2 regions of the Diaphorobacter sp. ED-3 genome follow, and region 2 is predicted to be linked to the other one. Evidence: riboswitches for the same ligand, from Rfam matches in the RefSeq annotation. Region 2 holds a riboswitch; the other holds the start of a gene.
What was found. A riboswitch is a leader RNA that binds a small molecule or an ion and turns the genes downstream of it on or off. The one in region 2 is predicted to bind thiamine pyrophosphate.
Positions count from the first base shown of each region.

Region 1: it holds a riboswitch for thiamine pyrophosphate, as region 2 does, so the genes downstream of both, thiC (phosphomethylpyrimidine synthase ThiC) here and PCQ86_RS10015 (FAD-dependent oxidoreductase) in region 2, are expected to answer to the same signal.

Region 1 covers NZ_CP115182.1:3,515,487-3,519,891, reverse strand. The annotation lists gene PCQ86_RS17060 (methyl-accepting chemotaxis protein) at 1-698, opposite strand, end outside; gene lpxC (UDP-3-O-acyl-N-acetylglucosamine deacetylase) at 919-1,842, shown strand; gene PCQ86_RS17050 (hypothetical protein) at 1,861-2,037, shown strand; TPP riboswitch at 2,071-2,180, shown strand; gene thiC (phosphomethylpyrimidine synthase ThiC) at 2,282-4,126, shown strand; gene PCQ86_RS17040 (methyl-accepting chemotaxis protein) at 4,178-4,405, opposite strand, start outside.
Region 2 covers NZ_CP115182.1:2,026,092-2,030,496, forward strand. The annotation lists gene PCQ86_RS10005 (thiazole synthase) at 1-688, opposite strand, end outside; gene thiS (sulfur carrier protein ThiS) at 702-899, opposite strand; gene PCQ86_RS10015 (FAD-dependent oxidoreductase) at 896-2,020, opposite strand; TPP riboswitch at 2,081-2,203, opposite strand; gene thiD (bifunctional hydroxymethylpyrimidine kinase/phosphomethylpyrimidine kinase) at 2,313-3,164, shown strand; gene PCQ86_RS10025 (SH3 domain-containing protein) at 3,232-3,630, opposite strand; gene PCQ86_RS10030 (NAD(P)/FAD-dependent oxidoreductase) at 3,968-4,405, opposite strand, start outside.

The sequences.
Region 1 (4,405 bases), 1.5 Mb from region 2:
ACGCTCATGGCGTGGGCAGGTTCGCCGCCGATCTGGCGCACCACCGAGCGGAACACCGCAAAACCGACCACTCCCACGGCAAGGGTGACGAGCGCGACCACCAGCAGGTCGGTCAGCAGCGCCTGGCGCACTGCGGCATTGATATCGTCGGTGTACAGGCCGGAGCCCACCATCCAGTTCCATCCATCGATGCGCACGGCGTATTGCAGCTTGGGTGCGAGCGTCTGCTCGCCAGGGCGCATGAACCTGGCAGAGACATACGCCTTGCCATCCTTGCTGCGCTGCAGTGCGTCCGTGATCTGCTTGAGCAGGTCGTTGCCATCGCCGTCCTTGAGCTTGCCGGCCATGTCCTGGCCTTCCCACTCGGGCTTGATGGGGTGCATCACGCCGCGGCTGTCCATGGTCCAGATGTAGAAATACTCGGTCTTGCCTTCCGCACCGCCGTAGCGCGACAGGCGCAGGGATTCCTTGGCGGCCTTCTGCGCGTCCTCTACGCTCATCGCGCCCTTGTCGGCCGCTTCCTTGTAAGCGGCGACGATGCTGTGCGCCGTCTGCACGGCGGTGGTCAGGGTTTCCTTGCGGGCGTCGATGATGAGCTTGCGCTCCTGCAGCAACGACAGGGTCGACATCACGATCAGCGCGAGCAGCGCCGTTCCCAGCATGGCAAGAATCTTCATCTTGAGGCTGAGCTTGGTCATGGGGGGCTTTCTCCGAAATTCGCCAAAATGGCGAGTTTTGTAAACATTTATTAACATAATTACCTCATTTGTTCCAATTTTGTTCGGCGACGCGCTCGTTGTCCGTATGTCAGCGCTTCTGCAGATCGACGCGCAGCGCAGGCGGCAGAACGTTTCGCTGCTATCAACGTCATAGAAAAGGGGTACTGCCGGCCCGTGTCTGGCGGCCTAGAATCGGCGGATGCTTCAGCAACGCACCATCAAGACCCTGACCCGCGCCGTGGGCGTAGGCCTGCACAGCGGCCAGCGGGTCGAGTTGACGTTGCGCCCGGCACAGCCGGACACGGGGATCGTGTTCCGCCGCGTGGATCTGCCGGAGCCGGTGGACATTCCCATTACCGCCACGGCCGTCGTGGATACGCGCATGGCCTCGACCATTGGCGCCGGCGGTGCGAAGGTGCATACCGTGGAGCACCTCATGTCGGCCTGCGCAGGGCTGGGGCTGGACAACCTCTACATCGACATCACGGCGGAGGAGGTGCCGATCCTCGACGGATCGTCCGCTTCCTTCGTGTTCCTGCTGCAAAGCGCGGGGGTGGAGTTGCAGAACGCGCCCAAGCGCTTCATACGGGTCAAGCGCCCCGTGGAAGTGCGTGAAGGCACGGGCCAGCAGCTCAAGTGGGCGCGGCTGGAGCCCTACCATGGCTTCAAGCTGCGCTTCGACATCGACTTCGCCCACCCCGCCGTGGACTCCACCGGGCAGAGCGCGGAGTTCGATCTGGGCGAAGGCAACTACGCGCGCGACATTGCGCGCGCCCGCACCTTCGGCTTCACGAAGGACGTGGAGATGCTGCGCTCCAGCGGCCTGGCGCTGGGTGGCGGGCTGGACAACGCCATCGTCATGGACGACTACAAGGTGCTCAACGCCGATGGTCTGCGCTACGACGCCGAGTTCGCCCGCCACAAGATCCTCGATGCCATGGGTGACCTGTACCTCGTTGGCAAGCCGCTGCTGGCGGCCTATAGCGCCTTCCGCTCGGGCCACGCCATGAACAACCTGCTGTTGCGCGAACTGCTGGCCCACGAGGATGCGTGGGAGATCGTGACCTTCGAGAATGAGCGCCAGGCGCCCGCAGGTTTCACACAGCCGGTGCGTGCCTGGTAATGGACGGGGGACGCGTGCATGTTGATCTTCCGATGGGCTGTCCTTCTGCTGCTGCTGGCTGCCGGCGTGTCGTTTGCCTTTTTTGCCGCTACGGGACAGCAGCGCTACAAGCGTTTTGGACTGGTCATCGTCAAATGGACCGTGATCGCGGCGTCCATGTTCTTCCTGGTGCTGATCCTCGAGCGTCTGCTGTAAGGCACCTTGCTGGCGGTCAAGTCGCCTATACTCGGCCCCGCTCCGGGGTGCACGTAACGGCGTGCTGAGATGGCGGACCTGACCGCCGGAACCGCGAACTTGATCTGGTTCATGCCAGCGTAAGAAGAGCTGCAGTCGGATAGGGGGGAACGGGTACACCCGCAAGAAGGGTCGTGCTCCGTCCGTCCATCCGATCGATAGCGGAGCAATTCCATCCATCCCGCCGATGAAGGAGCTGCCCGCCATGAATGCCCCCGACAAGTTCGCCAGCCTGCTTGCGCTCACGCGCGAACCCTTTCCCGCTTCCACCAAGTCCTACCTCGCCGGCAGCCAGCCCGGGCTGCGCGTGCCGGTGCGCGACATTCAGCTCACCAACGGCGAAGTGGTGAGCGTGTACGACACGTCCGGCCCCTATACCGATCCTGCCGTGCAGATCGACGTGCGCAAGGGCCTTGCGAGCGTGCGGGGCGAATGGATTGCCGCGCGCGGTGACACCGAGGGCTATGAGGGTCGCGTGCGCAAGGCGCTGGACGACGGCCAGAAGGCCGAGGATGGCGACCGCCTGGCCCAGCTGCGCGCCGAGGCTGCGGCGCTGCAGCGCCAGCCGCTGCGCGCCAGGAGCGGCGCCAACGTCACGCAGATGCACTACGCGAAGAAGGGCATCGTCACTCCCGAGATGGAATACGTGGCCTTGCGCGAGAACGGTCGCCGTGAGTGGATGCAGCAATACATGCAGGACGCCGCGCGCGAGCAGCGCCTGGCCGGCAACCCGCTGGGTGCGAGCATCCCGAAAATCATCACGCCCGAGTTCGTGCGCGACGAGGTCGCCCGTGGCCGCGCCATCATTCCCGCCAACATCAACCACCCCGAAGTGGAGCCCATGGCCATCGGGCGCAACTTCAAGGTGAAGATCAACGCCAACATCGGCAACTCCGCCGTCACGTCGAGCATCGAGGAAGAGGTGGAGAAGCTCGTCTGGGCCATCCGCTGGGGCGCCGACAACGTGATGGACTTGTCCACCGGCAAGAACATCCACACCACGCGCGACTGGATCGTGCGCAACTCGCCCGTGCCCATCGGCACGGTGCCTATCTACCAGGCGCTGGAAAAGGTCGGCGGCATTGCCGAGGACCTGACCTGGGAGATCTTCCGCGACACGCTGGTCGAGCAGGCCGAGCAGGGCGTGGACTATTTCACCATCCACGCGGGCGTGCGCCTGGCCTACATCCAGCTCACCGCCGCGCGCCGCACGGGCATCGTGTCCCGTGGCGGCTCCATCATGGCCAAGTGGTGCATGGCGCACCACAAGGAGAGCTTCCTCTACACGCACTTCGAGGACATCTGCGACATCATGAAGGCGTACGACGTGTCGTTCAGCCTGGGCGATGGCCTGCGCCCCGGCTGCGCCTCGGACGCCAACGACGAAGCCCAGTTTGCCGAGCTGCACACGCTGGGCGAGCTGACGCAGATTGCCTGGAAGCACGACGTGCAGACCATGATCGAAGGCCCCGGCCACGTGCCCATGCACATGATCCAGGCCAACATGACGGAGCAGCTCAAGACCTGCCACGAGGCGCCGTTCTACACCCTGGGCCCGCTGACCATCGACATCGCCCCCGGCTACGACCACATCGCCAGCGCCATCGGTGCCGCCATGATCGGCTGGATGGGCACGGCCATGCTGTGCTACGTGACCCCGAAGGAGCACCTGGGCCTGCCCGACCGCGACGATGTCAAGCAGGGCATCATTGCCTACAAGATTGCCGCGCACGCGGCCGACGTGGCCAAGGGCCACCCGGGCGCCCGCGCGCGTGACGATGCGCTCAGCCAGGCGCGGTTCGACTTCCGCTGGCAGGACCAGTTCAACCTGGGCCTGGACCCCGATACGGCCAAGGAATACCACGACGAGACCCTGCCCAAGGACAGCGCCAAGGTGGCGCACTTCTGCTCCATGTGCGGGCCGAAGTTCTGCTCGATGAAGATCACGCAGGAAGTGCGCGAATTCGCCCAACAGGGCCTGCAGTCCAAGGCCGAGGAGTTCAACCGCACGGGCGGCGAGCTCTACGTGCCCATCCACCGCGCCGACTGACCCGCGCAAAGCCGCCGGCCTGCCATGCCAGGCCGGCTCCAAGTGGCCGTATCAGGCCGCGGCCAGCAGCCGGGTGGGCATGGGCGACGGCAGTGCGTGCGCCAGTTCACCCGGCAGGCGAAAGCGGCTGACCTGCGCCGCCAGCTCATGGGCCTGGCCGCGCAAGCTCTCGGTGGCGGCCGCGGACTCTTCCACGAGGGCCGCGTTCTGCTGGGTCATCTGGTCCAGCCGCGACAGGGCCGAGTGGATGGAGAGGATGTCCTGCTGCTGCGCATGGTG
Region 2 (4,405 bases):
CGCCGGCCATTTGCACGGGGTCGGTCGCCAGGGCCACGGCCGTGTTGAGCAGTACGCCGTCGTAACCCCATTCCATCACCTGGCAGGCGTGGGACGGCAGGCCGAGGCCGGCGTCCACGAGCAGCGGCACGTCCAGGCGCTCGCGCAGCAGTTGCAGGCCATAGGGATTCACCGGGCCGCGGCCCGTGCCGATGGGCGCCGCCCACGGCATGACGGCCTGGCAGCCCACGTCCACCAGGCGCTGGCACAGCACCAGGTCTTCAGTGCAGTAGGGCAGCACGTAGAAGCCTTCGCGGACCAGTTGCTCGGCCGCCTGCACCAGGTTCAGCGTATCGGGCTGCAGCGTGTAGTCGTCGCCGATCAGCTCCAGCTTGATCCAGGGGGTGTCGAAGACTTCACGCGCCATATGGGCGGTGGTGATGGCTTCCTGCAGGCTATGGCAGCCGGCGGTGTTGGGCAGCACCGGCACCTGCAGGCGCTTGAGCAGTTCCCAGAAGCTGCTGCCGGATTCGGCCGGGTTGCTGCCCTGGCGGCGCAGCGATGCGGTGAGCATCGCGGGCCGCGCGCGCTGCACGGCGGCCTCCAGCACGGCGGGAGACGGGTAGCGCGCGGTGCCCAGCAGCAGGCGGCTCGGGAACGCCTGGCCGTAGAGCACCAGCGTGTCGGGGGAAGAGGTAGGACTGTTCATGGGTGAAAAAGGCTCAACCGCCGGTGACCGGCGCAATGATTTCGATCTGGTCGCCGGACTGCAGGGCGTGCGCGGCATAGCGGGCACTGGGCACGAACTGCAGGTTCACGGCCACGGCAAACGGGGGCTGGGGGGCCAGGTGGGCCACGGCGTCGGCGACGGTGGCGCCATCGGGCAGTTGCACGGCGTTTTGGTTGATGAATACGTTCATGTGTGCAGCGCAGCTTCGCGGTCGAGCTGCAGCGAGAGGTCGAATTCAGGGGCGAGCTTGGATTGTCCCGTGTTCAGCACCTGCATGACCACATCGAGCATGGCCGGCGCGATCATGAAGCCGTGGCGGTACAGACCGTTGACCTCCAGCACGCGATCCTGCACTACGCGCACGGCGGGCAGGTTGTCGGGCAGGGTGGGGCGGCAGTGGGTGGAGATTTCCAGGATACGCGCCTCGGCAAAGCCCGGGTGCACGGCGTAGGCGGCGCTCAGCAGCTCCAGCGTGGAGCGTACGCTGGCGGGCGACATGTCGTCGGATTCGATCTCGGTGGCGCCGATGACGAACAGGTGGTTCTCCTTCGGTGCGATGTAGATCGGGTAGCGGGGATGCACGATGCGCGTTGGGCGCTGCAGCGTCACGTCGGGCGCGTGCAGGCGTACCACCTCGCCGCGCAGCCCGCGCAGTTGCGGCCATTGCGCACGCGCGCCCAGGCCCCGGCAGTCCAGCACCCAGTCGGGCTGGCCGGCCTGGCCGGGAGTGAAGTCGGCCGGCTGGCGCGCGCTGCCCCAATGGGTGACCACGCCCAACTGGTCCATGGTGGCGGCCAGCGCGGCCAGGGCCTGGCGGTTGTCCAATTGGCCCTCGCCGGGCAGGTACAGGCCCTGGTGGAAGCGCTGTGCGGCCGTGGGCTCCAGTGCAGCCACGCCAGCACTGTCCAGCGCCTGCATGCGCGGCAGCCCGGGCACCAGGCCTTGGGTCTGCTCGAACTTCAGGCGCATGCGCGCGGCTTCGGGCGCGTCCTGGCGGTGCCACAGGATCAGCGTGCCGTCATGTTGGAAGTACACCGGTGCGGCCAGCGGTGCCAGCAGCTCGGGCCAGCGCGCCAGCGAGTGCACGCCCATGCGCACCACGCCGGGCTCGGCCACGATGGATTCGGCCAGGGGGGCCACCATGGCGGCGGCCACGTAGGCTGCGGCGCCTTCGGCGGCGCGGGTGCCTGCCTCGTGCACCTCAACGGCGTGGCCCTGGCGGGCGAGTTCGACGGCCAGCAGGCGGCCCATGAGGCCCGCGCCCAGGATGGTGACGCGGGAGGAGGAGCGAAGGGTGGGGAAAGTGTGCATCGTGTCCGTGATGAAAGGCCAGGCCAAACAACCAAAGGACAAAACGGGAGCGCGCGGCGCGCCGATGCTGTTGAAACTCCCCACGCCAGCATGACCTGGATCGGGTGCTTAGGGTATTTCTCAGTCGCTTGCCGCTTTCGTCAACACGTTCTTAGTGCGGCGGGGACACCCCTGTTTCGTCCGTGGCCGGCATTACAGCACAGGGGTGGTGCCCCTGTTGTTGACGTGGCGCAGGCTCTGGCGTTGCCGCGGCTGCGTTGAATGCGCTGCGGCTTGGCCGATAATTTTTGCCATGAACCAAGAGACACAGACGCCCGGCGGTGGCCGGCGCTATGCGCGCGTGTTGACCATCGCGGGCTCGGACAGCGGCGGCGGCGCGGGCATTCAGGCCGACCTGAAGACCTTCAGCGCCCTGGGCTGCTACGGCATGACCGCGATCACCGCCATCACCGCGCAGAACACGCGCGGCGTGACGGGCATCCACGGCATTCCGCCCGAGATGCTGCGCGCACAGATCGACGCCGTGGTCGAGGACATCGGCGTGGATGCGGTGAAGATCGGCATGCTGCATTCGCCCGAGGTGGTGCAGGTGGTGGCCGACGCGATTCTTCGCCATGGCTTGCCCAACGTGGTGCTGGACCCGGTGATGGTCGCCACCAGCGGCGACCGGCTGATTGCCGAGGAAACCGTGGGCACGCTGGTGCGCGCGCTGTTCCCGCTGGCCGCCGTGGTCACCCCCAACCTGGACGAGGCCGGCTGGCTGCTGGGCCGCGCCATTGCCGACGAAAGCGCGCTGGACGCGGCCGCCACCGACCTGCTGGCGCTGGGCGCGCGCGCGGTGCTGCTCAAGGGCGGGCATCTGCCGGGCGACCGGGTGGTGGATGTGCTGGCCCTGCCTGGCGACGAGCGCCACCGCCTGGAAGCTGCGCGCATCGTCACGCACAACGGCCACGGCACGGGCTGCACCTTGTCGTCGGCGATCGCTGCGCACCTCGCATTGGGCCAGCCGCTGGCGCAGGCGGTGCGGTTGGCCCGCCAGTACATTCTGGGCGCGATCGCTGCCGGGGCCGATGTGCGCACCGGTCACGGCCACGGGCCGCTCAACCATGGCTATGCGCCGGTGGCGCAGCGTGTGATCGAGTAACGGGCGGCTGAGGGAGCGCCGGGCACCGCGCGCGCCACAGGCCCACACCGCCGCGGCACCCGAAATATCACCAGCCCCAGGTCAGGCGCCGGGCCACCCAGCCCTTTTGCCCGTCTTCGCGCTGCACCCGGGCCCAGCTACCCGACTGGCCCAGGCTGCGCACCACCTCATGCTGCTGCAGCTTGCCCACGGTCTTGTGCTGCTGGCCGGGGCCGGCGCGCAGGTTGGCGACGCGTGCCGTCACCACGCGGTGCGGCGTCTTGCTGGTCAGCGGCGCGTACACCCAGCCGAGCGGCTCCTCGAAATCCCGCACTTGGAGCCACCGGCCCTTGCGCTGCTGCACCTGCAGCGGATAGCCCCGACCCAGCTCCCACAGCGTCGCGGAGCGGGTGCTGGGCTCCTCGCGTACGTTGACCGCATTGCCCTTGATGCTGACGAACTCGCGCGCCTGCACGCCGGCGGGCATGAGCAGGGGCAGGGCCAGCGCGGCGGCGGCCAGGGCTTTGGACAGGATGCGATGCGGCAGGGGCAGTGCGAAGGGCACGGGGTGATCTCCTTGGAGTTGGAACTGAGGGATGACAACCCCCAGGTGGAGGGCCGCCCGCGTGCGAAGTTCCGGCCGTTTCAGGCGCGAACCGATGGCCGAAACGTCAATTGCTATGAAAAATAGAGCTGCCAGCGCACTCTACAAGCCATTATTAGACAGATTTCTATTTGGAAACAAGGCAGAACGCGCGCTGCAAGCTCCTGCTTCAATAGCGCCCGGCGCATTGCCGCAGGACGCGCCGCGCCGTCGCCGCAGGTCAGCGGGCCGGGGCGACGCCCAGCCGGGCCTGCAGCCGTTCGCTGCTGGTGGTGTATTCCAGGGGCAGCTTGTGGCCCGCCTGCCGTTCGGCCTCGGCGAAGGCGGCGAGGGTGGCTTCGTGGAAGCCGCACAGGATCAGCTTGCGCTTGCCGGGGTAGGTGTTGATGTCGCCGACGGCGTAGATGCCGGGGACGCTGGTGGCGAAAGTGGCCGTGTCCACGGTCAGCTGCTTGCGGTCCATCGCCAGGCCCCAGTCGGCAATGGGCCCCAGGCGGGGGGAGATGCCCAGGTAGGCCAGCAGCAGGTCCAGCGGCTGGCGCTGTGGCTGGCCTTGTGGGTCCAGCAGGGCCAGCGCCTGCAGGGTGCCGCCGGGCATGGTCTCCACGCCCGTGATCTGGCCGATCACGACCTGGATGCGGCCCGCTTCGCGCAGTGC